Regions from separate parts of the Halomonas aquatica genome, predicted to be linked through region 3. Evidence: predicted binding sites of a transcription regulator. Region 3 holds the regulator's gene; each other region holds the start of a gene.
What was found. The regulator sigma-54, encoded in region 3, starts transcription at its own class of promoters, with help from an activator protein. The targets are predictions, from matches to a motif close to TGGCACNNNNNTTGCTNT.
Positions count from the first base shown of each region.

Region 1: the regulator sigma-54 is predicted to act here: its motif matches at 2,002-2,019, upstream of ABE960_RS00420 (putative urea ABC transporter substrate-binding protein).
Region 2: the regulator sigma-54 is predicted to act here: its motif matches at 5,816-5,833, upstream of urtA (urea ABC transporter substrate-binding protein).

Region 1 covers NZ_JBEGCJ010000001.1:90,352-99,934, forward strand. The annotation lists gene epmA (EF-P lysine aminoacylase EpmA) at 1-40, opposite strand, end outside; gene efp (elongation factor P) at 144-710, opposite strand; gene epmB (EF-P beta-lysylation protein EpmB) at 819-1,856, shown strand; guanidine-I (ykkC/yxkD leader) riboswitch at 2,072-2,224, shown strand; gene ABE960_RS00420 (putative urea ABC transporter substrate-binding protein) at 2,282-3,382, shown strand; gene ABE960_RS00425 (ABC transporter permease) at 3,455-4,282, shown strand; gene ABE960_RS00430 (ABC transporter ATP-binding protein) at 4,279-5,073, shown strand; gene ABE960_RS00435 (urea amidolyase associated protein UAAP1) at 5,070-5,798, shown strand; gene ABE960_RS00440 (urea amidolyase associated protein UAAP2) at 5,816-6,454, shown strand; gene uca (urea carboxylase) at 6,593-9,583, shown strand, end outside.
Region 2 covers NZ_JBEGCJ010000003.1:137,133-146,715, forward strand. The annotation lists gene ABE960_RS06895 (sensor histidine kinase) at 1-1,092, opposite strand, end outside; gene ABE960_RS06900 (response regulator transcription factor) at 1,089-1,751, opposite strand; gene ABE960_RS06905 (helix-turn-helix domain-containing protein) at 1,748-2,362, opposite strand; gene ABE960_RS06910 (Bug family tripartite tricarboxylate transporter substrate binding protein) at 2,623-3,609, shown strand; gene ABE960_RS06915 (tripartite tricarboxylate transporter TctB family protein) at 3,609-4,061, shown strand; gene ABE960_RS06920 (tripartite tricarboxylate transporter permease) at 4,061-5,587, shown strand; gene urtA (urea ABC transporter substrate-binding protein) at 5,913-7,214, shown strand; gene urtB (urea ABC transporter permease subunit UrtB) at 7,333-8,931, shown strand; gene urtC (urea ABC transporter permease subunit UrtC) at 8,935-9,583, shown strand, end outside.
Region 3 covers NZ_JBEGCJ010000005.1:291,573-301,155, forward strand. The annotation lists gene ABE960_RS12570 (KpsF/GutQ family sugar-phosphate isomerase) at 1-853, shown strand, start outside; gene ABE960_RS12575 (KdsC family phosphatase) at 885-1,457, shown strand; gene lptC (LPS export ABC transporter periplasmic protein LptC) at 1,461-2,045, shown strand; gene lptA (lipopolysaccharide transport periplasmic protein LptA) at 2,042-2,572, shown strand; gene lptB (LPS export ABC transporter ATP-binding protein) at 2,572-3,297, shown strand; gene ABE960_RS12595 (RNA polymerase factor sigma-54) at 3,440-4,864, shown strand; gene hpf (ribosome hibernation-promoting factor, HPF/YfiA family) at 5,035-5,343, shown strand; gene ptsN (PTS IIA-like nitrogen regulatory protein PtsN) at 5,351-5,836, shown strand; gene rapZ (RNase adapter RapZ) at 5,880-6,797, shown strand; gene ABE960_RS12615 (HPr family phosphocarrier protein) at 6,801-7,070, shown strand; gene pmbA (metalloprotease PmbA) at 7,110-8,450, opposite strand; gene yjgA (ribosome biogenesis factor YjgA) at 8,570-9,076, shown strand; gene tldD (metalloprotease TldD) at 9,114-9,583, opposite strand, start outside.

The sequences.
Region 1 (9,583 bases), on a different contig from region 3:
GGGTCGCGATCTCGGCGGTGGGACGCCAGTCGTCTGTCATGTACCAACCTCCAGAACCGACAAGGCCACGCCGCTGGCGTGGCCCTGTAACAGTATCAACCAAGCTATGGCCCTCTCCGAGCGAGCGCAGGAAGGGCCACACCTCACGCGCGGGAGACGTACTCGCCGCTGCGTGTATCCACCTTCAGCACCTCGCCCTCGTTGATGAACAGCGGCACGCGAACCACGGCGCCGGAGGAAAGGGTCGCCGGCTTGGAACCGCCCTGGGCGGTATCACCCTTGAGGCCCGGGTCGGTCTCGGTCACCTCGAGCTCGATGAAGTTCGGTGGGGTGACGTTGATGACGTTGTCGTTCCAGAGGGTCACGGTGTAGGGAACCTGCTCCTTTAGCCACTTCCCGGTGTCGCCCAGTGCCTTCTTCTCCACGGCGTACTGCTCGAAGGAGCCATCGGTCTTCATGAAGTACCACATGTCGCCGTCGGTATAGAGGTACTCCATCTCGAGCTCGAGCACGTCGGCGGCTTCCAGGGAGTCACCGGACTTGAAGGTGTGCTCCAGGACCCGGCCGGTCATCAGGTTGCGCAGCTTGACGCGGTTGAAGGCCTGCCCCTTGCCCGGCTTGACGAGTTCGTTCTCGACGATGCTGCACGGGTCACCGTCCAGCATCACCTTCAGACCGCCCTTGAATTCATTGGTAGAATAGTTCGCCATGATCGCTTACCCATATTCGAGCGCGCCCCCGGCACTGGCCGGCGGCGCGCGCAAGCAGATGAAGTGTCACGGGGGCTTGCCCCCCGTTCGCATTGACTGGTGTGCCGCATGATAACCCGAAGCAGCGCCCTTTTGCAGCGCCCCGACAGGGAGACGAAGCCCCTGCCCATGCAGGCTCGCTGGCAGACCCAGCTGGCCAGGGCGATCCGCGATCCCCTCGAACTTTGCCGCCGCCTGGGCCTGGATGAGGCCTTGCATGGCGGGGCCGAAGCCGGCCACGCCCTCTTCGAGGTGCGGGTCCCCGAGGCCTACCTGGCCCGTATCCGCCCCGGTGACCGGGCGGACCCGCTGCTGCGCCAGGTCCTGCCGCTGGGCGAAGAGGCCCTGCCCACGCCCGGCTACGTGGCCGACCCACTGGCCGAGGTCGAGCACACCCCGGCCCCGGGGCTGATCCACAAGTACGCCGGGCGAGTGCTGCTGATCGCGAGCCCCGCCTGCGCCGTGAACTGCCGCTACTGCTTTCGCCGGCACTTCCCCTACGAGGAGAATGCCCCCTCGAGGGCTCAGTGGGACGAGAGCCTCGAGCACATCCGCCGTGACACCACGATCCGGGAGGCCATCCTCTCCGGCGGCGACCCCCTGGCGGCCAACGACCGTCAACTGGCCTGGCTCGTCGAGCGGCTCGAGGCGATCCCGCACATCAGGCGCCTGCGCCTGCACACGCGCCTGCCGGTGGTGATTCCCGACCGCATCGACGACACCCTGCTCGGCTGGCTCGGTTCCACGCGGCTGCAGAAGGTGATGGTGCTGCACATCAACCATGCCCACGAGATCGACGAAGCCGTGGTGGCCGCCTGCGAGAGGCTCAAGGCGGCGGGCGTGGCGCTGCTCAACCAGAGCGTGCTGCTGCAAGGCGTCAACGATGACATCGAGACCCTGGCCGCGCTCTCCGAACGCCTGTTCGAGGCGGGCATCCTGCCCTACTACCTCCACGTGCTCGACCCGGTGGCCGGCGCCGCGCACTTCGACGTGTCCGATGCAAAGGCCCGCGAGCTGGTCGCGGGCCTGAGGGAGGTGCTGCCGGGCTTCCTGATGCCGCGGCTGGTGCGTGAGATCCCCGGCGAGACGAGCAAGACGCCGCTGTGATGGCCTGCCGCCCCTGAGTCACGCACCCTTTTGACGCCATGGCGTTCATGACTCACCAGAACAGTGCTTCCCGGCCTGGCGAGGACAAGGCCTTGCCGAGACATGGCCCAGGAAAGGCCATGACCCCATTGGCTTTTTTTCCAACTGGCCGGGTGTTTGCTATGTGTAGGGTGACACGGGGTATCGGCAGCCCAGGCTGCCACACAATCTGGTTTCCAATGGACGGCTAGGGTTCCGGTTGCATCGCGTACGCCCCTGATGCAACGCCAGGTCCGAGAGCCGTCGACCCGGCATCTGCAAGGCGTCTTCTCGTCAGGGACAACGCTCGCAGAGGCAAGGTTACACGGCGGGGGAAAAGCCCGGGAGGAGAGGTGCAGCAGGCTGCGCCGATGCCCCCCCGAATCCCCGAGCCCATGGAGGCCGTCATGACACGCCCATCCCATCCTGTATCCCAATTCGTCGCGTCCAAGCGACTCACCCTCGCCGCCACCGTCTCGACCGCCCTGCTGGTATCGACACTGGCCAGCACCCCTCTCCAGGCTCAGGAGCGCGACCAGTTCAGCGTCTGCTGGTCGATCTATGCCGGCTGGATGCCCTGGGGCTATGCCGGTACGTCAGGCATCGTCGACCGCTGGGCGGACAGGTATGACATCGACATCGAGGTCATCCAGGTCAACGACTACGTCGAGTCGATCAACCAGTTCACCTCAGGCAACGTCGACGGCTGCGCCATGACCAACATGGATGCCCTGACCCTTCCCGCCGCCAGCGGCGTCGACTCCACCGCCCTGATCGTCGGCGACTATTCCGATGGCAATGACGGGGTGGTGCTCAAGAATGCCGACAGCCTCGAGGAGATCGCCGGGCGCGAGGTCAACCTGGTGCAGTTCAGCGTCTCCCACTACCTGCTGGCCCGGGCGCTGGAAAGCATCGGCCTCAGCGAGCGTGATGTCACGACCATCAACACCGGCGATGCGGACATCGCCAGCCTGTACGCGAGCCGCGACAACATCGATGCCGTGGTGACCTGGAACCCGCAGCTGTCCACCGTCACCCAGGTGGAAGACAGCAACCTGGTCTTCGACTCGAGCCAGATCCCCGGTGAGATCCTCGACCTGATGGTCGTCAATACGGACACTCTGGCCGCCAATCCCGAGCTGGGCCACGCCCTGGTAGGCGCCTGGTACGAGGTCATGGGATTGATGGCCGACGGTGACGAAGCCGCACTCACTCAGATGGCCGAGGCCGCCGGTACCGATCTCGCCGGTTACCAGGAACAGCTCGACGCCACCCGCCTCTATACCGACCCGGCCGAGGCCATCGCCCTGCTGGAGAGCCAAGAACTGCTCGATACCATGCAACGCGTCGCCGAGTTCAGTTTCGAAAAAGGTCTTCTCGGCGACATGGCGCCCGACGCCGGCGTGGTCGGCATCGAAACGCCCCAGGGCGTGTTCGGCGACGAGGGCAACGTGAAGCTGCGCTTCGAGCCGAGCTTCACCCAGGCCTATCTCGACAGCCTGGATTGACCCGTCCGCGGTACGGCCGGTGGCGAGCCACCGGCCATCGACCCTCGCCCTCTCCCCTGACGTGAAACGCCCATGAAGCGACTGATCAACATCATGCCGTCCCCAGGTGCACGCTGGCTGCTGGGACTCGTGCCCTTCGCGCTGATCGCCATGGTCTACCTGGGCATGTCCAACGCACGGCTCGCCGAGAACCCCGACGATCGCCTGCTGCCGGCCCCCGCGACGATGGCCGAGACGTTCCTGACCCTGGCGACCGAGGAGAACATGCGCACCGGCCAGATCACCCTCTGGGCGGACACCTTCGCCAGTCTCGAGCGGCTGCTGATCGGCGTGGCGATCAGCGCCGTGATAGGCCTCACGATGGGCATCGCCAATGGTGGCCTGCCGCTGGTGCGCGCCAAGCTCTCGCCGCTGATCACGGTGGTCTCGCTGATCCCGCCGATGGCGATCCTGCCGATCCTGTTCATCGCCTTCGGTACCGGCGAGGCGGCCAAGATCGCCTTGATCGCCATCGGCGTGACGCCCTTCCTGATCCGCGACCTGCAGGGCCATGCCCTGCACCTGCCCGACGAGCAGCTGATCAAGGCCCAGACCCTCGGCGCCAGCTCCTGGCAGGTGCTGACCCGAGTGTTGCTGCCCCAGCTCACCCCGCGACTGCTGAATGCCACACGTCTCGCGCTGGGCACCGCCTGGCTGTTCCTGATCGCCGCAGAGGCCATCGCCGCCCAGGATGGGCTCGGCTATCGCATCTTCCTGGTGCGCCGTTACCTGTCGATGGACGTGATCCTGCCCTACGTGGCCTGGATCACCCTGCTCGCCTTCCTGCTCGACCAGCTGCTGGCATGGATCTCGCGTCGGGCCTTCCCCTGGTACCACGCCGGTGAAGGAGACGCGTCATGAGCCTTCTCGAAGCCAAGCGTCTGGAAAAGCACTACGGCGGCCACGTGGTGCTCGAGGGCCTCGATTTCACGGTCGACGCCGGCGAATTCGTCACCCTGGTCGGCGCCTCGGGCTGTGGCAAGACCACCTTCCTCAAGATGCTGCTGGGTACCGAGCGGATCTCTAGCGGCGAGTTCATCCTCGACGGGCGGCCGATTCCCGACGAGCCAGGGCCGGATCGCGGCGTGGTGTTCCAGAAATACTCGGTGTTTCCCCACCTGACGGTGCTCGGCAACGTGATGATCGCCGAGGAACTGGAACAGTCACGGCTATTGGGCAAGTGTTTCGGTGCCGCCCGCCGCCGTGCCGCCGACAAGGCGCGCGAGCGCATCGCACAGGTTGGCCTCGACCAGGCCCTCGCCAAGTATCCCCATGAGCTCTCCGGCGGCATGCAGCAGCGTCTGGCCATCGCCCAGGCCCTGATGATGCGGCCGCGTATCCTGCTGCTCGATGAGCCCTTCGGCGCTCTCGATCCGGGTATCCGCCAGGACATGCATGAGCTGATCACACGACTGTGGCAGGAACAGCAGCTGACCATCTTCATGATCACCCACGATCTCAAGGAGGCCTTCGCCCTGGGCACCCGGCTGTGGGTCTTCGACAAGCTGCGCCACGATCCCCAGGCTCCCGAGGCCTTCGGCGCCACCATCACCTATGACCTGCCGATCGGGCGGCACGCGCCTCCGGAAGACCTCCCGGCCCACTTAGCGGCCCGCGGCATCGAGACCCTGACACAGGAGACGCTGATATGAGCACGCCAACAGAAGCGCTCTATACCACCCACCTGCCCGGCGGCCACCACTGGTCGCTGCGCCTGCGCCGCGGCACCACCCTGACCCTGAGCGCCGGCGCGGCCGACACCAATGTCGGGCTGCTCTGCTACAACCCCGAGAACCTGCTCGAGCGTCTGAACCTGCCCGATACCCTGAAGTGCCAGCACACCTTCAAGCTGACCCGGGGCCACTGTCTCTACTCGGACATGGGTCGGATCTTCGCGTCGATCACCCACGACGACCTGGGCTGGCACGACAGCACCGGTGGCAACCTGATGCCCCGCCACCTGATCGCCAAGGGCTGGCAGCCGGTGAGCTATCAGCAGGCCCACAACGACTGGACCCGCACCGGCCATGACGCCTTCCTGGTCGAGCTCGCCAAGTACGGCCTGGGGCGGCGCGACCTGGCCGCCAACCTCAACCTTTTCGCTCGGGTGGAGAGCGACGACGAGGGGCGGCTGCGCTACGTGCCCGGGCACTGCAAGCCCGGCGCCAACGTGACCCTGCGTTTCGAGATGGACACCCTGGTACTGCTGCATACCTGCCCGCACCCGCTGGACCCAAGCCCCGAGTATCCCCGGCGCGGCGTGGACATCTCGCTCGGCACGGCCCCCCCCCCGGCCGAGGACGACGTCTGCTACCGCTCGCGGCCGGAGAACGCCCGCGGTTTCGAGAACAATCGCCTCTATCACCTGGGGCTTTGAGCCGGGAGGACGCCATCATGATCATCGAAAGTACCCTGCGCCCCGAGAACGCCGTGCATCGCACCACCGTGGACGCCGGCGACCATTATATCGGCACCGTCAGGGCCGGCCAGACGCTGCGGATCCTCGACCTGGAGGGAAACCAGGCGGCCGACACCCTGTTCTTCAATGCCCATGACACCGCCGAGCGCTACAGCGCCATGGATACGGTGCGCGAACAGGGCGCGGTCTACCTGACCGCCGGGTCACAGCTGATCTCCAGCGAGGGCAACCTGCTGCTGACCATTACCGCCGACACCTGCGGTCGCCACGACACCCTGGGCGGCGCCTGTGCCAGCGAGAGCAACACGGTGCGCTACGACCTGGAGAAGCGCCATATGCACTCCTGTCGCGACAACTGGATGCAGGCGGTCGCCAACCATCCCGAGTTCGGGCTGACCAAGCGCGATATCACCCACAACATCAACTTCTTCATGAACGTCCCGGTGACCGCCGACGGCGGCCTGACCTTCGAGGATGGCATCTCGGCCCCGGGCAAGTACGTGGAGATGGTCGCCGAGATGGATGTCATCGTGCTGGTATCCAACTGCCCGCAGCTCAACAACCCCTGCAACGGCTATGACCCGACGCCCATCGAGCTGCTCGTATGGGAGTGAATCGCGCGTCGAGCAAGTGAATCGCCGACCCTGCCCGTGGCTCATCGGGCGGGCTCATCGGTCGGGCTCCCCGGGGACGACCCCGGCGGCCGTATTCTCGAACGCGGGACGACCCGCACCGTTCACGGACAAGGCCAGATGTTCACCAAGGTCCTGATTGCCAACCGCGGCGCCATCGCCATGCGCATCCTGCGGACCCTCAAGTCGTTGGGGGTAGGCTCGGTCGTCGTCTATGCCGAGGCCGACCGCGATGCACCCTACGTCTACCAGGCCGACGAGGCCTGCTCGCTGGGCGAGGGGCCGGCAGCCGACACCTATCTCGACATCGACAAGCTGATCGACGTTGCAAAGTGCAGTGGGGCCCAGGCGGTTCACCCCGGCTATGGCTTCCTCTCCGAAAACACTCGCTTCATCGAGGCCTGCGATGCCGCCGGCCTGGTATTCCTCGGCCCCACCGCCGAGCAGATCCGCGACTTCGGTCTCAAGCACCAGGCCCGGGCACTCGCCGAGCAGGCCGGGGTGCCGCTGGTGCCCGGCTCAGGCCTCCTCGACGGCCTCGACCAGGCCCTCCACGAGGCCGAGCACATCGGCTACCCGGTCATGCTCAAGTCCACCGCCGGAGGCGGCGGCATCGGCATGCAGGTCTGCCAGGATGCCGGTCAGCTCGAACGCGCCTTCGAGTCGGTACGCGGCCTCGGTGAGCGCAACTTCGGCGATGCCGGCGTCTTCGTCGAGGCCTATATCGCTCGCGCTCGCCATATCGAGGTACAGCTGTTCGGCGACGGCCAGGGCCGGGTCGTCGCACTCGGCGAGCGGGACTGCTCCACCCAGCGCCGCCACCAGAAGGTGATCGAGGAATGCCCGGCTCCCGACCTGCCAGAGAGGGTTCGCCGCGAACTGCATGAAACCGCCGTGCGTCTCGGCGAGGCCGTGTCCTACCGCAGCGCCGGCACCGTGGAGTTCATCTACGATGCCAAGCGCCAGACCTTCTACTTCCTCGAGGTCAATACCCGCCTGCAGGTGGAGCACGGGATCACCGAGGAGGTCTGGGGGGTGGACATCGTCGAATGGATGGTCCGTCTCGGCGCGCAAACGCTGCCTCTCCTCGAGGAACTGACGCGCGACCTGGCCCCCCGCGGCCATGCCATCCAGGCGCGACTCTATGCCGAGGACCCGCTGCATGACTTCAGGCCCAGTGCCGGCCTGCTCACCGACGTCGCCTTTCCCACCAGGCATTGTCTGCGTATCGATCATGCCATCGAGGCGGGCCTGGAGGTCTCGGCACTGTTCGACCCCATGCTGGCCAAGCTGATCGTGCATGCCGAGGACCGTGACAGTGCCTGCGAGGAACTGGCCGAGGTGCTGCAGGTCTCCAGCGTCTATGGGATCGCCACCAACCGCACCTGGCTCGCCCGGGTGCTCCGCGACCCCCGCTTCCGGGCCGCCGAGCTCCATACCCGCTGGCTGGAAGGACTCGACTGGGCACCGCCGGTGATCGAGGTGCTGTCTCCGGGGACGCTGACGACCCTCCAGGACGTGCCGGGCCGACAGGGCCACTGGGACGTGGGCGTGCCGCCCTCCGGGCCCTTCGACGACTGGTCGTTCCGCCTCGGCAATCGTCTGCTCGACAATCCGCAGGACGCCGCCGGGCTGGAGGTCACCCTCAACGGCCCGACCCTGCGCTTCCACCGCGCCACCCAGGTGGTGCTGACCGGCGCGGCGTTGCCCGCCACCCTCGACGATGCGCCGGTGGACTTCTGGCGGGTCCTCGACGTGCCCGCCGGTGCGACCCTCGCGCTCGGCAAGGTCGCCATCGGTGCCCGCGCCTACCTGCTGGTACGCGGCGGCATCGACTGCCCGCGCTACCTGGGATCACGCAGCACCTTCACCCTGGGCCAGTTCGGCGGCCATGGCGGTCGCGCCCTGCGCAGCGGCGACATGCTCGACCTACCCGATCTGGCGCCGACCGCACCGCGGGTCCTGGACGCGCGGCTGATTCCCGAACTGGGCCAGGAAAGCGTTGCAGGGACCGAGAAGCAAGGAACCGGCAAGACCTGGGAGATCGGCGTGCTCTATGGCCCCCATGGCGCCCCGGACTTCTTCACCGAGACCGACATCGACACCTTCTTCGCCCATGCCTGGGAGGTGCACTACAACTCCAGCCGCACCGGCGTAAGGCTGATCGGGCCTCGTCCCGAATGGGCGCGGGCCGACGGAGGCGAGGCCGGCCTGCATCCCTCGAACATCCACGACAATGCCTATGCCTTCGGCACCATCGACTTCACCGGCGACATGCCGGTGATCCTGGGGCCCGACGGCCCATCGCTGGGCGGCTTCGTGTGCCCGGCCACGGTCGTCCGGGCCGAGCGCTGGAAACTCGGCCAGCTCGCTGCCGGTGATCGGATCCGCTTCGTGCCGGTCAGCCTGGCCAGCGCCCGTGAACTCGAGGCCCGCCAGCTGACACAGCTGGCCAGCCTCGAGCCCTCCGGCGACCTGGCACCGGCGGAGACACGCGGCACCCCGCTGCTGCACGAAGTGAGTGCCGACCAGGCCGGTGAGCGCATCGTCTATCGCCGTGCCGGCGACGACTTCCTGCTCATCGAGTTCGGCGCCATGGAACTGGATATCGCGCTGCGCTTCCGCGCGCATGCCTGGATGCTGTGGCTGCGCGACCATCCACTGCCGGGGCTGCGCGAGCTGACACCCGGGATTCGCTCGCTGCAGGTGCACTATGAGCCCCGAGAATTGCCTCTGGACGACCTGCTCGGCCATCTCGAGACGGCAGAACGTGAGCTGCGCGACGTCGAGACCCTGGAGGTGGAATCTCGGGTGGTGCACCTGCCGCTCTCCTGGGATGACCCCGCCTGTCAGGAAGCCATCGACAAGTATCAGCGCTCGGTACGCCCGGATGCCCCCTGGTGCCCCAGCAACCTGGACTTCATCCGTCGCATCAATGGACTGGACAGCGAAGCCCAGGTGCGCGACATCGTGTTCGATGCCAGCTACCTGGTGATGGGGCTGGGGGATGTCTACCTGGGGGCACCGGTGTCCACTCCGCTGGACCCTCGCCAGCGCCTGGTGACTACCAAGTACAACCCGGCCCGCACCTGGACCGCCGAGAACTCGGTG
Region 2 (9,583 bases), on a different contig from region 3:
GATCAGGTTGCCGATCGCCTCGGCGAGCTGCCAGTCGATGCCCTGGATCTCGACCTGGGTTGCGGCCGTCTCTACTCCCAGGTCGACTCCCACCCGGTGGCAGGCCGACCAGTGTTCACGTACCGCTTCCCGGGCGATGGCGTTGAGGTCCAGCGGCGCGAGTTCGGGTCGGTATTCGGGGTTGGCCAGCCGGGTCAGTGACAGCAATTGCATCGCCAGGCGCGCGGTGCGGGTGCTGGTGGCCTGCATGGCGACCAGCGCCTCCCGCCAGCGGGCCGGGTCGTCCTGGCGCAGGGCGAGCTCGGCCCGTGCCGACAGTCCCGACAACGGCGTGCGCAGCTGGTGCGAGGCGTCGCCAATGAAGCGCTCCTGGTTGGCGCGCACCCGGCGCATCCTGGCGAGCAGCTCGTTGACGGTATCGCGCAGCTCGGCGAGCTCGCGGGGCAGTTGCAGTTCCAGGGGCGCGAGGGTGCGGGGGTCGCGGCGGCGGATCGCGCGTCGCAGGCGGGTCAGCGGGGCCAGTGCCGCTCGGATCGACAGCAGCAGCGCCACGATCGCCAGCGCAGCCATGGCCAGGATCATCGTAAGGTTGCCCCGCCAAAGCTCGGCGGCCAGGGCATCGCGCCCCTCGCGGCTGTGGGCGACACGCACCTCGAAGGGTTCCCGAAGTTGCCAGTCCTCCAGTCGCGTGCGTCTAACCCCCTGGCGCAGCGACAGGCCCTGCCAGGAAATGTCGCGGTAGAGCAGGGTGTCGTCGTCGGAGCCATCCTGTCGTGTATCCCCCGGCAGATCGGCATTACCGGTGATCGTGTGCCCGCGGCTGTCGACCAGGCTGTAGAACACCCGCTCCTCGGCATCGGTGGCCAGCATGTCCAGGGCGGCCGGCGGCAGGTCGAGCCACAGGCGTTCGTCCTGCCACTGAACCTGTTCGGCGATGGCCAGCGAGGCGGCCTCGAGCAACCGGTCGAAGGCGCGGTCTGCGGTGCGCCGCGCCTCGATCCAGGCCTGCAGCAGGATCAGGCTGCCCAGTATCAGCAGGGGCAGCAGAAGCCAGGCCAGCAGGCGGCGATAGAGGCTGTCGCCGCGCTTCACATGGCCTCCAGCAGGTAGCCCAGGCCACGCACCGTGCGCAAGGCCGGGCCGGTGCTGCCGAGCCGCTTGCGCAGCCGGTGGACATAGACCTCGATGGCGTTGTCCCCCATGGCATCTCCCTGGAAGGCCTCCTCGGCGAGGCGGGCCTTGTCCACCGGCTCGCCGGCATGCTGCATCAGGCAGGCGAGCAGGCGCTGCTCTCTAGGGGGTAGGGCAAGGATCTCCCCCTCGAGCGTGAAGCGCTGTTGCCGGGTGTCCAGCACCAGGGCGCCGACCGTCAGCTCCGTCGTCGGACTGCGGCGCCGGAGCAGGGCGCGCACCCGGGCCTCGAGCTCGTCGAGGGCGAAGGGCTTGGCGAGATAGTCGTCGGCGCCCAGATCGAGCCCACGCACCCGGTCCTCCACGGCGCCGCGGGCGGTGAGAATCAGCACGGGCGTGTCCCGATCGTGGCGACGCAGGGCCTGGAGCACGTCCAGTCCACTGCAGCCCGGAAGATTGAGGTCGAGCAGCACCAGCGCGGTATCATGTCCCGTTTCCGAGAGTCGCTCCCGTGCCGCTTCACCGTCGGCAAGATGGCAGACGTCATGGCCCTCGAGTCCAAGGGTATCGACCAGGGTCTCGGCCAGCAGGATATCGTCTTCTACCAGCAGCAGCGTCATGGGCTCGTCTCCCGGAAGCTCCCCCCTGGGCCGGCTACCAGCCTGGCCACGGCATCCACCAGAGCCGCCTTGGCTCGTCGAGTATCCAGGCGTCCGGCGGGTCCCGACAGGGCAAGCCACATCGGAGACTCGAGAGCGTCACCGGGCAGCGCTTCGCACACCATGGCCCCGCCAGGCAGCACCGGCCGGGGGTCGTGGTCATCCATCACTGCCCAGCGGTCGCCCGGCTGCAGGTCATGGCGCAGCGAGGTCTCGGGCAGCGCGACGAGTCGACACTCTGCCATGCCATCTTGCACTTCGAGCAGGGTGGCGGTCTCGCCGGTGTCTGCCGCCAGACGGGCCAACAGGGGCTGGATCCGGGTCGCCAGATGCCGGCCAGGGAGATTCCGGCGGGCCAGGCGCACCGGGGCATGGCCGAGGTGCCAGTGCCCGTGGTCGTCGCGCTGGACGTAGTCGAAGCGGGCCAGCGACCCCAGCAGCCGCAGCAGGGTGCTCTTGTAGTAGCCGGTGGCCTTGGCCAGCTCGGCCAGGGTGAAGTGTTCCTGCGGGGAGTCGAAGGCCTCGAGCACCGTCAGTGCCCGCTCCACGGCCTCGACGCGGTCCTGTGCCATCGCGGATCGAGCCTCCGTTCTGTATGTCGCCCTGGTGGTGAGAGCTGGTGTGTCGAATCTGGGTGGTATCGAGCCTTGACGGCGTTGAACTTTGGTCGCAATCGAGCGCCCGGGCGTTGACGTCCCTCGACGCGGAGCCTAGTTTTCCATCCTGAGGAACGATGTTCTGCCTTACAGAATTGTAAGGAAGGATGACAGGTTCCGCAAGCCAATCATCACACAAGCATCACATAAGCCTGATGTCAGGAGGAACGCCCGCCATGAATCTCAAGCGACCCGTCCAACTGGTAGCGATCACCGTCCTCGCCACCACCGCAGCCTCTGCCTTCGCCTTCGAGCCCGAGGGCAAGGTGGAGTGCCTCGCGCCCGCCGATCCGGGCGGCGGCTGGGACTTCACCTGCCGTAGCGTAGGCAAGGTACTGCAGGACCTCGACCTGGTACCCGGAAACGTCCAGACCATCAACATGGCCGGTGCCGGCGGTGGTGTGGCCTATGCGCATACCGTCAGCAAGCGCGCGGGTGACGACCAGCTGCTGGTGGCGGCTTCCACGGCCACCACCACGCGTCTGGCCCAGGGCCAGTTTCCGGGCATGACTGCCGACATGGTCAACTGGATCGGTGCCCTGGGCGCGGACTATGGTGTCATCGCCGTGTCTGATGACTCCGAGATCGATGATCTCCCCGAGATGATGGAGGCCCTCAAGGAGGACCCGCGCAGCATCAAGTTCGCCGGTGGCAGTGCCAAGGGCGGTTGGGATCATCTCAAGGTGCTGATCGCCGCCCAGGCGGCTGGCGTCGAGAACCTGCCTCGCATCGCCTACCTGTCCTACAACAACGGCGGCGAGGCCATGACTCAGGTGGTCGGCGGGCACGTCGACGCCTTCACCGGCGACATCTCCGAGGCCCAGGGCTTCATGGAATCCGGTGATCTGCGCGTGCTGGCCGTGCTCTCCGAGGAGCGCCTGCCTGGCAAGTTTGGCGATATCCCCACTGCAATGGAGCAGGGCATCGATGCCATCGGCCCCAACTGGCGCGGCTTCTACATGCCCGCCGACATCTCCGATGATGCCAAGCAGTACTGGGTGGATGCCATGGACACCATCTACGAAAGCCAGGAGTGGCAGGACGTCATGACCAACAATGGCCTGATGCCCTTCCACATGAGCGCCGGTGAGTTCGAGAGCTTCGTGACCGACCAGATCGTTGATATCGAGCAGCTTTCCAAGGACATCGGGCTGATTCAGTAATGACCTTCAATGATCGCATCTTTGGAGTGATGATGATCGCCCTGGCCGTCGCGTACGGCTGGGGCGCCACTCAACTCCCCGAACCCTTCGGTGGCAGCGAGGCCGTTGGTCCCGAGACCTTCCCGCTGCTGCTTTCGGTGGTGCTGGCCCTGTCCAGCCTCTACCTGATCGTCAGGCCCGACCCGGATAATGCCTGGCCCTGGAGCCGAACGGGCATCGAGCTGGTGATCTCCGTGGTGGTGCTGGTGCTCTACGCCATGCTGCTGCAGCCGCTTGGTTTCATCCTCAGCACGGCCCTGGCCGTCGGCACCTTGTGCTGGCGCATGGGCGCGCAGCCGCTGCGTGCCTACCTCACCGGCGCGGTCTCCGGCCTGGTGGTCTACCTGGTATTCAACTTCGCCCTGGACCTCGCGCTGCCGCTGGGCCTGCTCTCGTTCCTGGAGGTGAACTGATGGAGACCCTCGGCTATCTGATCGACGGCTTCGGCGTCGCTTTAGCGCCGCACAACCTGATGTTCGCCCTGATGGGCGCCTTCCTGGGCACCCTGATCGGTGCGCTGCCGGGCCTGGGTCCGGCCAACGGGGTGGCGATCCTGATCCCTCTGGCGTTTACTCTGGGCCTCGCCCCCGAGACCGCCCTGATCATGCTCACCGCGGTCTATGCCGGTGCCATGTACGGCGGGCGCATCTCGTCGATCCTGCTCAACATTCCCGGCGATGAACCCGCCATGATGACCTGCCTCGATGGCTACCCCATGGCCCAGCAGGGCAAGGCGGCGGAGGCCCTGGCAATCTCCGCGGTGGCCTCGTTCATCGGCAGCCTGGTGGCCACCATCGGCCTGATCCTGCTGGCGCCGTTGTTGGCCGACTTCGCCTTGACCTTCGGTCCCGCGGAGTATTTCGCGCTTTTCCTGCTGGCCTTCGCCACCCTTGGCGGCATCACCGGCAAGAACCCGATGAAGACGATAGTGGCCGCGGCCATCGGCCTGATGATCGCCACCATGGGCATCGACAACACTGGCGTGCAGCGCTTCACCTTCGGTGTTCTGGAGCTCTACGAGGGGGTGGACTTCATCATCGCCATCGTCGGGCTATTTGCCATTTCGGAGCTGCTGTTCTTCATCGAGGAGCGCGCCGGCGGTGGCAAGGAGAAGATGGTCGTCAACAAGCTCAAGCTCTCCTGGGCCGACATCCGCCACATCCTGCCATCGAGCCTGCGCGGCGGGGTGCTGGGCTTCATTGCCGGGGTCTTGCCCGGTGCCGGCGCTTCGCTTGGCAGCTTCATCGGCTATACCCTCGAGAAGAAGGTGGTCGGCAAGAAGGGCTATTTCGGCCAGGGCGACCCGCGTGGGGTGGCCGGGCCCGAGGCCGGTAACAACGGCGCTTCCAGCGGTGCGCTGGTGCCCATGTTGACCCTCGGCGTCCCGGGCAGCGGGACCACGGCCGTGCTGCTGGCGTTGTTGATTTCGCTCAACATCACGCCGGGGCCGCTGATGTTCACCCAACACGCCGACGTCGTATGGGGGGTGATCGCGGCGCTGCTGATCGGCAACTTCCTGCTGCTGGTGCTCAACATTCCACTGGTCGGCATCTTCGTGAAGCTGCTCTCGGTGCCGCCGATGTACCTGTTGCCGGTCGTCACCATGATCGCCTTCGTGGGGATCTACTCGATCAGCAACACCACCTTTGACCTCTATTTCATGGTGGCCTTCGGTGTGGGGGGGTATGTGCTGCGCAAGCTGGAGATCCCGCTGGTGCCGGTCATCCTCGGGCTGCTGCTGGGTCCTGAGATGGAGAAGAACCTGCGCCATGCCATGGACATATCCGATGGCGACTGGACCATCCTGTGGGACAGTGGGCTGGCCATCGGCCTGTGGGTATTCGCCGGTCTGGGACTGATCCTGCCGTACGTTGTTGGTCCCATCCTTCGCAGCCGAATGAAGGTAACGACCGGTACGGGCAATCCGGAAGGCGACTAGCCATCTCGCTTCCTGTCTGCCCCGCGGGGGCGTCGGCCTGGCCGGCGCCCCCGTCTTCTTGTTGATCGCTATGCGCCATAGTGGTGCGCTGCACCAGTATGGCGGGCGATCGTGGAGCGGGGCGGTGACGCGCCTGCACCAGAATATGGCCTGGCGGCGGATTCCCCCTTCTTGTGATGTGCGTCCAATAGGCTGATTAAAAAAGTAAAAATCGACATCCCGCCGAAGTGGCACATCCCTTGCGGTTACATGTACGAGGCATTCCTGCGATGTCCTCCTGCGCTGGACTAATCATCAACAAGAACATTGATCGCTAGGAGATCTCATGATCCCGTCATCCGCTTTCCGCTCTCCCCGCTGGCTGGCCGCATCCCTCCTGAGCCTGGGGGTGGCTGCACCCGCCATGGCCCAGGAGGATCCGATCAAGGTCGGTATCCTTCACTCGCTCTCCGGCACCATGGCCATCAGCGAGACGGTGCTCAAGGACACAGTAGAGATGCTCATCGAGCAGCAGAACGCCCAGGGCGGCCTGCTCGGTCGACAGCTGGAAGCCGTCGTGGTCGACCCGGCCTCCGACTGGCCGCTGTTCGCCGAGAAGGCTCGCGAGCTGTTGTCCCAGCAGGAGGTCGACGTGATCTTCGGCAACTGGACCTCGGTGTCGCGCAAGTCGGTGCTACCGGTGGTCGAGGAGCTCAACGGCTTGCTCTTCTATCCGGTGCAGTACGAGGGTGAGGAATCCTCCGAGAACGTCTTCTACACCGGGGCGGCGCCCAACCAGCAGGCGATCCCTGCCGTCAACTACCTGATGAACGAGGTAGGCGTCGAGCGCTGGGTGCTGGCCGGTACTGACTATGTCTATCCGCGCACCACCAACAAGATCCTCGAGGCCTACCTCAAGAGTCATGGCGTGGTCGATGCGGACATCATGGTCAACTACACGCCGTTCGGTCATTCCGACTGGCAGAACATCGTCTCCGAGATCAAGACGTTCGGCAGCGAAGGCAAGAAGACCGCGGTGGTCTCCACCATCAATGGCGACGCCAACGTGCCCTTCTATCGTGAGCTGGGTAACCAGGGCATCGACGCCGCCGACATCCCGGTCGTGGCCTTTTCGGTCGGGGAGCAGGAGCTCACGGGCCTCGACACCGCGCCGCTGGTCGGGCACCTCGCTGCCTGGAACTACTTCATGAGTGTCGATACGGACACCAACTATGACTTCATCGACTCCTGGATCGAGTACACCGGCGATGATATGGCAGTGACCAACGACCCCATGGAAGCCCATTACATCGGCTTCAACATGTGGGCCGAGGCGGTCCGCAAGGCCGGCACCACCGAGGTCGACGAGGTCAAGGACGCCATCATCGGCGTTACCGTACCCAACCTCACCGGTGGCTATGCGGCGATGATGCCCAACCATCACATCACCAAGCCCGTTCTGATCGGCGAGATCCAGGACAACGGCCAGTTCTCCATCGTCTGGGAAACCCCCTCCACCGTGGCCGGCGATGCATGGTCCGACTACCTTGAGGGTTCGAAGGACCTGATCAGCGACTGGCGTGCTCCGATGCGCTGCGGTAACTACAACGTCGTCAACGGAAGTTGCGGTGGCAGCGAGGCCGAGTAACAGGCCGCCTTCGCAGCACAGGCGTTCCTTCTCGGAGCCAAGCTGAAAGACCCACCGGGCCGACGATCGGCCCGGTGTTTTTGACACGCCACTCGACGATCATTCACAGGACACGTCCATGAAGATCCCCCCCCGTCTCAGGTGGCTGCTGGCCCTTTGCCTGCTGGCCTGCCTTCCGCTGGTCGCCCAGGCCCAGGATGACACCGGCCAGCCCCTGCTGGAGTCTCTCGATGCGGCCTCCTATGCCCAGATGGGTGGGGCCATCGAGGCCATCATCGACAGCGGCGACGAGCGCAGCCGCGGCTGGCTGGAAGCCCTGCTCGGCGGCAAGCTGCAGCGTCAAAAGGAGAGCGGTCGCTTCGTCGTGGTGCTTGAGAACCGGGGCCGGGATTGGCCCGTGGTCGATGCCCTGACCGGAGAGGCGCTCGGCGAGATGTCGCGCCGTGAGCTCGACCGTATCGGCATCAACAATGCACTGCGTGGCCAGTTGGAGAGTGTCCTGGCGGTGCTTGACCTGCGGGTGGATGATGTAGGCGCTCGTCGCGAGGCCGCCCGCGACCTGCTGGGGCAGGTCGACGAGGCCATGGTGGCCCCCTTGCAGGGCATGCTCGAGGCCGAAGCGGATGCCGAGGTCAGTCGCCTGCTGGAGCAGGGGCTGGCGATTCATCGTCTCGAGCAGGGTAGTGTGGATGCGGTCGCCAGCCTGTCGGGCAGTCTCAACAGCCAGGCTCGCGCTGCCCTCAATGCGGCGGCGCGCAGCGACGACCCCGAGCTTTCCGGGGCCGCCGAGGCAGCGCTCGCCGACATCGAGCAGAAGCTCCGACTAAATCGTGGCCTGGAGACCCTCTACTTCGGCCTGTCGCTGGGTTCGGTGCTGGTGCTGGCAGCCATTGGCCTTGCCATCACCTTCGGTGTGATGGGGGTCATCAACATGGCCCACGGCGAGCTGATGATGCTCGGCGCCTATACCACCTGGGCGATGCAGCAGCTGCTTCCCGGCCAGCCCGGCCTGGCCCTGATTCTGTCGATCCCCGCCGGTTTCATGGTGGCGGCACTCGCCGGGATCGCCATCGAGCGTGGGGTCATCCAGTTCCTCAAGGGCCGCCCGCTGGAGACCCTGCTGGCCACCTTCGGCGTCAGTCTGATCCTACAGCAGCTGGTTCGCACCGCCATCTCACCGCTCAATCGCACCGTGGTCACCCCGGAATGGATGAGTGGCTCGCTGATGATCAACGAAGGACTGTCGCTGACCCTCAACCGCCTCTATGTGCTGGGCTTCGCGATGCTGGTATTCGCCGGGCTGATGTTGGTGATGCGTCGCACCCGCCTGGGCCTGGAGGTGAGGGCGGTGACCCAGAACCGCGCCATGGCGCGCTCCATGGGCATCCGGGCGACCCGGGTAGACATCATGACCTTCGCCCTCGGGTCGGGGGTAGCGGGGCTTGCCGGTGTGGCACTCTCCCAGTTGACCAACGTCGGGCCCAACCTGGGCCAGAATTACATCATCGACTCCTTCATGGTGGTGGTGTTCGGTGGGGTGGGCAACCTCTGGGGCACCCTGGTGGCGGGGCTGTCACTGGGCGTGATCAACCAGGTCCTCGAGCCCTGGGCTGGTGCCGTGCTGGCCAAGATCCTCGTGCTCGTGTTCATCATCCTGTTCATCCAGAAGCGCCCCCGCGGACTCTTTCCGCAGAAGGGCCGGGCCGCGGAGGGCTGATTCATGGATTACTCGAGTTCGTGGCTCACCAGGCCGTTCCGTGAACGTGCGACACAGATATTCCTGGGTATCCTGCTCACGGTCCTGGCTACCGTGACGCTTCTCAATCTTGCCCTGCCGGCGGAGCATCCGCTGCATGTCTCGACCTATACCGTGACCCTGCTCGGCAAGTACCTGAGCTACGCGCTGCTGGCCGTGGCCGTGGACCTGGTATGGGGCTATCTGGGGATACTGAGCCTTGGGCATGGCGCCTTCTTCGCCGTGGGCGGCTACGCCATGGGGATGTACCTGATGCGCCAGATCGGCGATCGCGGGGTCTATGGCGATCCGCTGCTGCTGGATTTCATGGTCTTTCTCGACTGGGATGCCTTGCCCTGGTACTGGCTGGGCTTCGACATGGCATGGTTCGCCTTCCTGATGGTGCTGGTGGCACCGGGGTTGCTGGCTCTTGTGTTCGGCTTCCTGGCCTTCCGGTCGCGGGTCACCGGGGTTTATCTCTCGATCATCACCCAGGCATTGACCTTCGCCCTGATGCTGGCCTTCTTCCGCAACGAGATGGGCTTCGGCGGCAACAACGGCCTGACGGACTTCAAGGAGCTGCTGGGCTTCGACCTGCGCAGCGACGCCACCCGGTTGGGCCTGTTCCTGGCCA
Region 3 (9,583 bases):
GGCCTGCCGGGGCCGGGTGGTGGTCATCGGCATGGGAAAGTCTGGGCATATCGCCGGCAAGATCGCCGCCACCCTGGCCAGCACCGGCACCCCGGCCTTCTTCGTGCATCCTGGCGAGGCCAGCCATGGCGACCTAGGCATGATCACCCGCGGCGACGTGGTGCTGGCGCTCTCCAACTCCGGCGAGACCGCCGAGGTCACCGCCCTGCTGCCCCTGCTCAAGCGCATGGGAACGCCCCTGATCACCATGACCGGACGCCCCGACTCGACCCTGGGCCGCCATGCCGACGCCCACCTGGATGCCGGGGTCGAGCGCGAGGCCTGCCCGCTGGACCTGGCGCCGACTTCGTCCACCACCGCCGCCCTTGCCCTCGGTGACGCCCTGGCGGTGGCGCTGCTCGAATCCCGCGGCTTCACGGCCGAGGACTTCGCCCTTTCGCACCCCGGCGGCAGCCTCGGCAAGCGCCTGCTGCTGCGGGTCGCCGATCTGATGCATCAGGGCAGCCGGCTACCCACGGTTCCGCTGGGGAGCCCCCTGCGCGACGCCCTTCTGGAGATCACGCGCCAGGGCCTCGGATTCACCTGCGTAGTGGGTGCCGATGGCCGCCTGGCCGGGGTCTACACAGACGGCGACCTGCGTAGGACCCTCGACCAGCACAGCGACCTCTCGGCACTCACCGTCGACGACGTCATGACTCGCCCCGGCAAGCGCATCGCTCCCGACACCCTGGCCGCCGAGGCCGTCCGCATGATGGAGGACAGCCGCATCTCGGCACTGGCGGTGGTAGACTCCGACGGCCGCCCGGTAGGCGCCCTTCACATGCATGACCTGCTCGCCACCGGCGTCATTTAATCATCTATTCCGACCACTTCCCGGAGATACCATGAGCCTTGCCTCTTCACTTAACGACAGCCCACTGAATGACAGCAAGCTCGTGGACCGACTGCGCCACATCCGCCTGCTGGCCCTGGACGTGGACGGTGTGCTCACCGACGGGCGCCTCTATTTCCAGGCCGATGGCGTCGAGATCAAGGCCTTCCACACTCATGACGGACACGGCATCAAGCTCGTGCAGCGCGCCGGCATCGAGGTGGCACTGATCACCGGGCGTGACTCACCGATGGTCAGCCAGCGCGCCGCCGCGCTGGGCGTCAAGCATGTCTTCCAGGGAGCGGAGAAGAAGCTGACCGTGCTGCGAGAGCTGTGCGGACGGCTCGGCCTCGAACTCGAGCAGGTCGCCTACTGCGGTGATGACATGCCCGACGTGGCCGCCATCCGCCGGGCCGGGATCGGCATCAGCGTGCCCGGCGCACCGAGCTATATCCGCGGCCAGGCCGACTGGGTGACCGAAACCATGGGCGGCCACGGCGCTGTTCGGGAGATCTGCGACACCCTTCTTCAGGCCCAGGGACACTGGGACGCCGTGCTCGACACCTACCTGCACGGCTCGACCTGATCCATGGGCCTGCCGCGCCCCGGCTTTCGCACCGGCCTTTTGCTGCTGCTGTTCGCCCTGGGTGGCGGACTGGCCCTGCTCGACCTGCAAGACGCCCCCCTCCCCGGCCCGGTGCCGGGGGGCGCGTCGGGCGAGCCAGACTACTATCTGGAGAACGCCCGGCTGACCCGCTTCGATGCAAAGGGGCAGCCCCACCAGCGCCTCGACACTCCGCGGCTGACCCACACCCCCCATGACGACATCACCCGCCTGCAGCGCCCGCAGGGCAAGTTGCTGGACGACTCGGGCCGAGTCTGGCTGGCCCGCGGCGACAGAGGCACCCTGGAGACGGGCGGCAACCCGCTGACCCTGTCCGGCGATGCGCAGCTCCGGGCCCCTGCGGAGCGCTGGCAACTGGACACCGAGATCCTGCATTTCGATGCCGATAGCGGCCACGCCTGGAGCGAGACGCCGGCTGTGCTGCGCCAACCTCCCCAGCGGATGAGCGGCGAGCGCTTCGACGCCTGGATCCATGACAACCGCGCCCGGCTGACCGACAATGTCCGCGGCCACCATCCGCCCCAGACCCACGAGGACCCCGAGTCATGACGCGAACTTCCCTCGCCCCCCTTTCGACCCTCGTCGTCATCGGCCTGTTGCTAGGCAGTGCTCAGGCACTGGCATTGGAGGGTGACGCCAGCGCCCCGATCGAGGTGGAGGCCAATCAGCTCGATCTCGACGATCGCGAAGGCACCGCCGTCTATACCGGCAATGTGGACATCCGCCAGGGGAGCATGCAGCTGACCGGCGACCGTGTGGAAATACGGCGCAACGACCAGGGCCAGCTCAGTCAAGCCACCGCCACCGGCGAGCGCGCCTACATCGAGCAACTGCCCGCACCGGACGAGCCCATGGTCCGCGGCTGGGGCCGCACCGTTATCTACCACGTCGCCGAGCGCCGCATCGAACTGATAGACCGCGCCGAACTGCATCAGGGTGGCGACACCTTCGATGGTGGCTACCTCGAATACTTCCTCGACCGCCGCGTCGTCCAGGCCCGCTCCGATGCAGAAGGTGTACAGGAGCGCCAGCGGGTGCGGATGACCCTCGAGCCCGCAAAGCAGGGCGGCCAGTGATGAAGACCCTGAGAGCCCAGCACCTGGCCAAGGGCTACAAGCGTCGCCGAGTGGTGCAGGACATCAGCCTCTCCATCGGGCAGGGCCAGATCGTCGGCCTGCTCGGCCCCAACGGGGCCGGCAAGACTACCTCCTTCTACATGATCGTCGGTCTGGTGCGCGCCGATGCCGGCGAGGTGCATATCGACGACCTGGACCTCTCGACCGCAGCCATGCACGAGCGGGCCAGGGCCGGCATCGGCTACCTGCCCCAGGAAGCCTCGATCTTTCGCAAGCTGTCGGTCGCCGACAACATCATGGCGATCCTCGAGACACGCCCGGACCTCGACCGCAGGGGCCGCGAGGCCAGGCTCGAGGAGCTCCTCGGGGACTTCCACGTGACGCACATCCGCGACAACCTGGGCATGAGCCTCTCCGGTGGCGAACGGCGACGCGTGGAAATCGCCCGGGCGCTGGCCACCGAGCCTGCCTTCATCCTGCTCGACGAACCCTTCGCCGGCGTCGACCCCATCTCGGTGGGCGAGATCAAGGGCATCATCCGCCAGCTCAAGGCCCGAGAAATCGGCGTGCTGATCACCGACCACAATGTGCGCGAGACCCTCGATATCTGCGACAGCGCCTACATCGTCGGTGACGGCCGGATCATCGCCGAGGGCAATGCCGAGGCGATCCTGGCCAACCAGCGCGTCCGCGAGGTCTACCTGGGCCAGGACTTCCGGCTCTGAACTCCAATCTCATGATATAAATGTCGTTATGGCTAAGCGGCATGAAGATTGCGCATGGCACGATTGTTGCATTTTTCCAGTTGCAACCCCCTCGGCCAGGGGCTAGGGTGGGAGTTTTCCTCACGTCGGGGGAACTCCTCTCATGGCCATGAAGGCTTCCCTGCAGCTTCGCGTCGGCACCCAGCTGACCATGACCCCCCAGCTGCAGCAGGCCATCGCCCTGCTGCAGCTCTCGACCCTGGACCTACGCCAGGAGATTCAGCAGGCGCTGGATTCCAACCCCCTGCTGGATGTCGAAGATGACTTCGGCGAAGAGGAGGTGGACGAAACACCCGACGACGACTGGGCCAGCGAGATTCCCGACGAACTCACCACCGACAGCGACTGGTCGGATACCTATCAGGACCTTGGTAGCGTTCCTGCCGGCGGCAGTGGCGAGGGTCCCGATTTCGAGCGTCAGGCGTCGGGGCAGAGCCTGCAGGGCCATCTGGCCTGGCAACTGGCCATGACCAACCTGGACGAGCGCCAGATGCTCATCGCCGAGAGCCTGATCGACAGCCTGAACGGCGACGGCTACCTCACCCAGCCCCTGGAGGAGATCCGCGACGGCCTCAGGGCCCAGGGCCTCGCGGGCCTCAGGAGCCGGGAACTCGAGCAGGTGCTCCTGCGCCTCCAGCAGTTCGAGCCCACTGGGGTCTTCGCCCGTGACCTGCGCGAGTGCCTGATGTTGCAACTGGCCACCCTGCCCGATGACACACCGCTCTTGCCCCAGGCCCGCCGCCTGGTTCGCCAGTTCCTCGAGGCCCTCGCCGGCGACGACCGACGCCTTCTCAAGCGCCGGCTCAGCCTCGACGATGAGGCCCTCGACACGGTGATCGACCTGGTACGCTCGCTGGATCCCCGCCCCGGCAGCGCCTTCACCGAAAACGACAACGACTATGTGATTCCCGATCTGATCGCGCGGCATGCCCGCGATGGCTGGCAGGTAGAACTCAATCCCGAGGCCATGCCGCGCCTGCGCATCCAGCCCGACTATGCCGCGCTGATTCGACGAGCCGACAAGAGCGAGGACAACCAGTTCCTCAAGGACCACCTGCAGGAGGCGCGCTGGCTGATGAAGAGCCTCTCCAGCCGTAACGATACGCTGCTGCGGGTGGGCCGCGAGATCATGGTGCGCCAGATCGACTTCCTGGAGCATGGCGAGGAGGCCATGAAACCCCTGATCCTGGCCGATATCGCCCAGGTCGTGGAGATGCACGAGTCGACCATCTCGCGAGTCACCACCCAGAAGTTCATCCATACCCCGCGCGGCATGTTCGAGCTCAAGTACTTCTTCTCCAGCCAGGTAGGAGGCGGCAACGGCGAGGGTGATGCCCACTCCAGCACCGCCATCCGCGCCCGGATTCGCAAGCTGATCCAGGACGAGGCCCCTCGCAAGCCACTCTCCGACAGCAAGCTGGTCGCCCTGCTCGATGAGGCCGGCATCGGCGTCGCGCGACGCACGGTAGCGAAATATCGCGAGGCGATGGGAATCCCCTCCTCCAGCGAGCGCAAGCGGCTGCGTTGAACGGGGTCCAATGGCGCACTCCAGTACCCGGATGCTTTCTCCCGAATTTGCCGCAAGCAATTGAAATCACGCTATTCGGCGAGAAATCCAATCCCCTCGACCGCGGGGGTATGCAGGACGACAAAAAGGGTTACAATCGATTCACACCCCGTAAGAGCAAGGAGCGTGTCATGCAAGTCAACATCACCGGCCACCATGTAGACCTGACCGACGCACTGCGTGACTATGTGCAGGAGAAACTTACCCGCGTCGAGCGTCACTACGACAACATCACCAACGTGCAGGTCACCCTCTCCGTGGAGAAGGAACGCCAGCAGGCGGCCTGCACCCTTCATGCCGCCGGTGCCGACCTCCATGCAGAGGCCATGGATAATGACATGTATGCCGCCATCGATGCTCTCGCCGACAAGCTCGACCGTCAGTTGGTGAAGCACAAGGAAAAGGCCCAGGCCCGCGCCCAGGGCGCTGGCGCCCGCTGATTCCGTCATGACACTGGACGCCATCCTGCCCCCCGAGCGCACCCTCTTCGATGTGCCGGGGGGGAGCAAGAAGCGAGTGCTGGAATTCTTCAGCACCTTCATTGCCCAGAACACGCCGAGCCTCGACAGCCAGGAGGTCTTCAGCCGACTGATCGGCCGCGAACGACTGGGCAGCACCGGCATCGGCAACGGGGTCGCCATCCCCCACGCACGAAACCCTCACTGCAAGGCACCCATCGCCGGCTTCCTCAAGCTGGCCGAACCGGTGGATTTCGATGCCATCGACGGGGAACCGGTAGACCTGGTCTTCGTGCTGCTGGTACCCGAGGAGGCCGACGAGGCGCATCTCGCCTTGCTCGGCCAGGTCGCCGGCGTGATGAACGACACCGACACCCGGGCCCGCCTGCGTCACAGCGCAAGCCAGCGCGAGCTCCATGAGCTCCTCATGGAGGCGATTCGACAACAGGCCCAGACCGGCGGCCAGGGAGGCTGATCCTCCTTGGCCGCCCGGCCATTACCACGACCAGGAGACCCGCATGCAGCTCGTGATCATCAGTGGCCGGTCGGGTTCCGGCAAGTCGATCGCGCTGCAGGCGCTTGAAGACCTGGGCTACTACGCCATCGACAACCTGCCGGCGATGCTGCTCGGCCCACTCGTTGATGAGCTCCAGGGTGATCGCAGCGTGCGCTCCTCGATCGCCGTCAGCATCGATGCCCGCAATCTCCCGGAAGCCCTGGAACGCTTTCCCGAGTTGCTCGATGACCTGCGCACCCGCGACCTTGAGTGCCAGGTGGTCTACCTGACCACCGATGCGCGGATCCTGCTGGAGCGCTACTCCCACACCCGGCGCCGCCACCCGCTCACACGCGGCAGTGGCATGACCCTGGCCGAGGCCATCGACACCGAGGAACAGGCGCTCTCGGAGATCCGCGATCTCGCCGATCTGGTGATCGACACCTCGCGGCTCTCGGTGCACGAGCTACGGGGGCGCATCACCGACCAGGTAGCGGGCCATCGGGCCGAGCAGATGACCCTGACCGTGGAGTCCTTCGGCTTCAAGCGCGGGGTGCCGCTGGATGCGGACATCGTCTTCGACGCCCGTTGCCTGCCCAACCCCTACTGGGACCCGGCACTGCGGGACGCCACGGGACGAGAGGCCAGCATCATCGCCTTCCTCGACAGCTACCCGGTGGTCTCCGAGATGCACGATGACATCCTCGCCTGGGTAGAGCGCTGGCTGCCGCGCTACCAGAACAGCCAGCGCAGCTACCTCACCGTGGCCATCGGCTGCACCGGGGGCCAGCACCGCTCGGTCTACCTGGCCGAACGACTGGCCAATCATCTCTCGCGGCGGCATGCCGGCGTCAGACTTCGCCATCGCGAGCTGGGGATGCAGGTCAAACTCGCCACCGAAGAAACGGCGGGCCACGACACGCAACAGCAAGGAACCTGACGCGTGCCGAGACGCAAGCTGACCCTGACCAATCGGCGCGGCCTGCATGCCCGCGCCGCCACCAAGCTGGTACAGTGCTGCCAGCCCTTCGATGCGCGGGTCACCGTTCACCGGGGAGGCCAGCAAGCCGATGCCGGCAACATCATGTCGTTGCTGATTCTCGCCGCACCCTGCGGCACCGAGCTCGAGGTCTGCACCGACGGCGAGGACGCCGAGGCGGCCCTCGAGGCCATCATCGCGCTCTTCGAGGCCCGGTTCCACGAGGATGCCTGAGGGCAGGCCAGGACCGGCCCTTGCCAGGCATCATGCTGGTCAGCTGCCTGCCACCATCATCTCGTCGATCAGCCAGCTGCCGGTATGGATGCTGCCTCGGGTATCGGTATCATCCCCCACGCCCACCAGCCCCTTGAATATCGTTTCGAGGTTGCCGGCAATGGTGAACTCCTCCACCGGATGCTGGATCCGGCCGCCTTCGACCCAGAAGCCGGCCGCACCGCGCGAGTAGTCGCCCGTCACGCCATTGACGCCCTGCCCCATGAGTTCGGTGACCAGCACGCCACGGTCCATGCGCGCGAGCAGCGACTCGCGGCTCTCAAGCGGCGCGGTGAGGCGCAGGTTACGGGCGCCGCCGGCATTGCCGGTGGTCTGAAGGCCCAGCCGCCGAGCGCTGTAGGCCGAGAGCATGTAACTGGCCAGGCGACCGTCCTGGATGAAGACATTGTCTCGGGTCTGCACGCCATCGTTGTCGAACGGCGAACTCGCCATCGCCCCTACCTCCATGGGGCGCTCCCCGAGGCCGAACCACTCCGGGAAGAGCGCATCATTCAGGCGTTCGCAGAGGAAGGATGCCTCGCGGAAGAGGGAGCCCCCGGCGATGGCGCTCATCAGGTGGCCGACCAGGCCGCTGGCCAGAGTCGGGTCGAAGAGCACGGGCATCCGGCCGGTGGCCGGGCGCCTGGCGCCAAGGCGGCGCAGGGTGCGATGGGCGGCGCTCTCGCCCACCGCTTCGGCGTCAAGCAGATCGCGCGGGTCGCGGGCGCTGGTATAGTCGTAGTCGCGCTGCATGCCGTTCTCATCCTCGGCAATCAGCATGCAGGAAAGCGAGTGGCGGCTGCCGCGCTGGCTGCCCAGGAAGCCGTGGCTATTTCCGTAAACGCGCACCCCCTCGCCGCTGGAGAGGCTGGCCCCGTCGGAGCTCTTGATGCCCGCCATGCCTCGCCCGGCCGATTCGCAGCGCAGGGCGAGTTCGGTGGCCTCGTCGATGGAGAGTGGCCAGGGGTGATGGACATCGAGATCGGGAAGGTCCGTGGCCATCAGTGCCGCATCGGCCAGGCCCGAAGCCGGGTCCTCGCCGGTATGGCGGGCGATCGCCAGGGCCTTCTCGACCACGGCACGCACAGAGGCCTCGCCGGCATCGCTGGAGGAGGCACTGCCCTTGCGCTGTCCCACATAGACGGTGATGGCGATCCCCTGGTCCCGGGACAGTTCGACCGTCTCCACCTCGCCCTCGCGAACGCTGACGCCGACGCCCTGATCGACGCTGGCCCCCACCTCGCAGCTCTCGGCCCCGAGCTGGCGGGCCAGGTCCAGGGCCATCCGGGCGCGACTTTCCAGCAAGGCCTGCTGGGCGGTGGCATCGAATGCCTGTGTCATGAACGTCTCTCCTCAGTCGGCCGGCCATGGCGCCGGCCCTCAAGATGGTGCATTGTCCAGCCCCTTGCCGCGGGCTGATATACTAGCGCGCAATTCGACCCCGACGACGTGGAACCGGCATGACCCAGGATGACCTATCCCCGGCCGAACAGCGGCCCAGCAAGTCCCAGCTCAAGCGCGAGATGCAGGCCCTTCAGCAGCTCGGCGAACAGATCATCGCCATGAGCGATGCCCAGCGTGGGCGATTCCCGCTCTCGGATGACCTGCTGGCCGCCGTCGAGGAGACCGGGCGCATCAAGGCCCGCGAGGCCCGCCGCCGCCACATGCAGTACGTCGGCAAGCTGATGCGCGGCGAGGACCTCGAGGGCATCCAGGCGGTGTTCGACGAGATCGAGAACGAGACGCTGCGCCGCGATCATGCCTTTCACCGCCTCGAGCAGTGGCGCGACCGGCTCATCGCGGAAGGCGACGACGCCGTGGAGGCCTTCGTGGTCGAGTTTCCAGACGTCGAGCGTCAGGCGCTGCGCCAGCTCATCCGAAACGCCCGTCGCGAACGCGACCAGGAAAAGCCGCCGACCAACGCCCGCCGACTGTTCCGCCTGATCCGCGATACCGCGGGGTTGTAAACCTTTCGCTTCTCGGCAAGAACAGCCCTTGTTTGCCTCAGGACTGGGTGCCACCCACGGTCAGCTCGTCTAGCTTGAGCGTCGGCTGGCCGACGCCCACCGGCACGCCCTGCCCTTCCTTGCCGCAGACGCCGATGCCGGTATCCAGCTCCATGTCGTGGCCGATCATCGACACGCGACCCATGGCCTCGGGGCCATTGCCGATCAGGGTCGCCCCCTTGACCGGGGCAGTGATCCGGCCATCTTCGATCAGGTAGGCCTCGCTCGCCGAGAAGACGAACTTGCCCGAGGTGATATCCACCTGACCGCCGCCGAAGCTCACCGCGTAGATGCCACGCGACACGCTGGCCAGGATGTCCGCGGGGTCATCGTTCCCCGCGCGCATGTAGGTATTGGTCATGCGGGGCATCGGAAGGTGGGCAAAGGATTCGCGCCGGGCGTTGCCGGTGGGCGCCATGCCCATCAGCCGCGCATTCAGCTTGTCCTGCATGTAGCCGGTCAGGATGC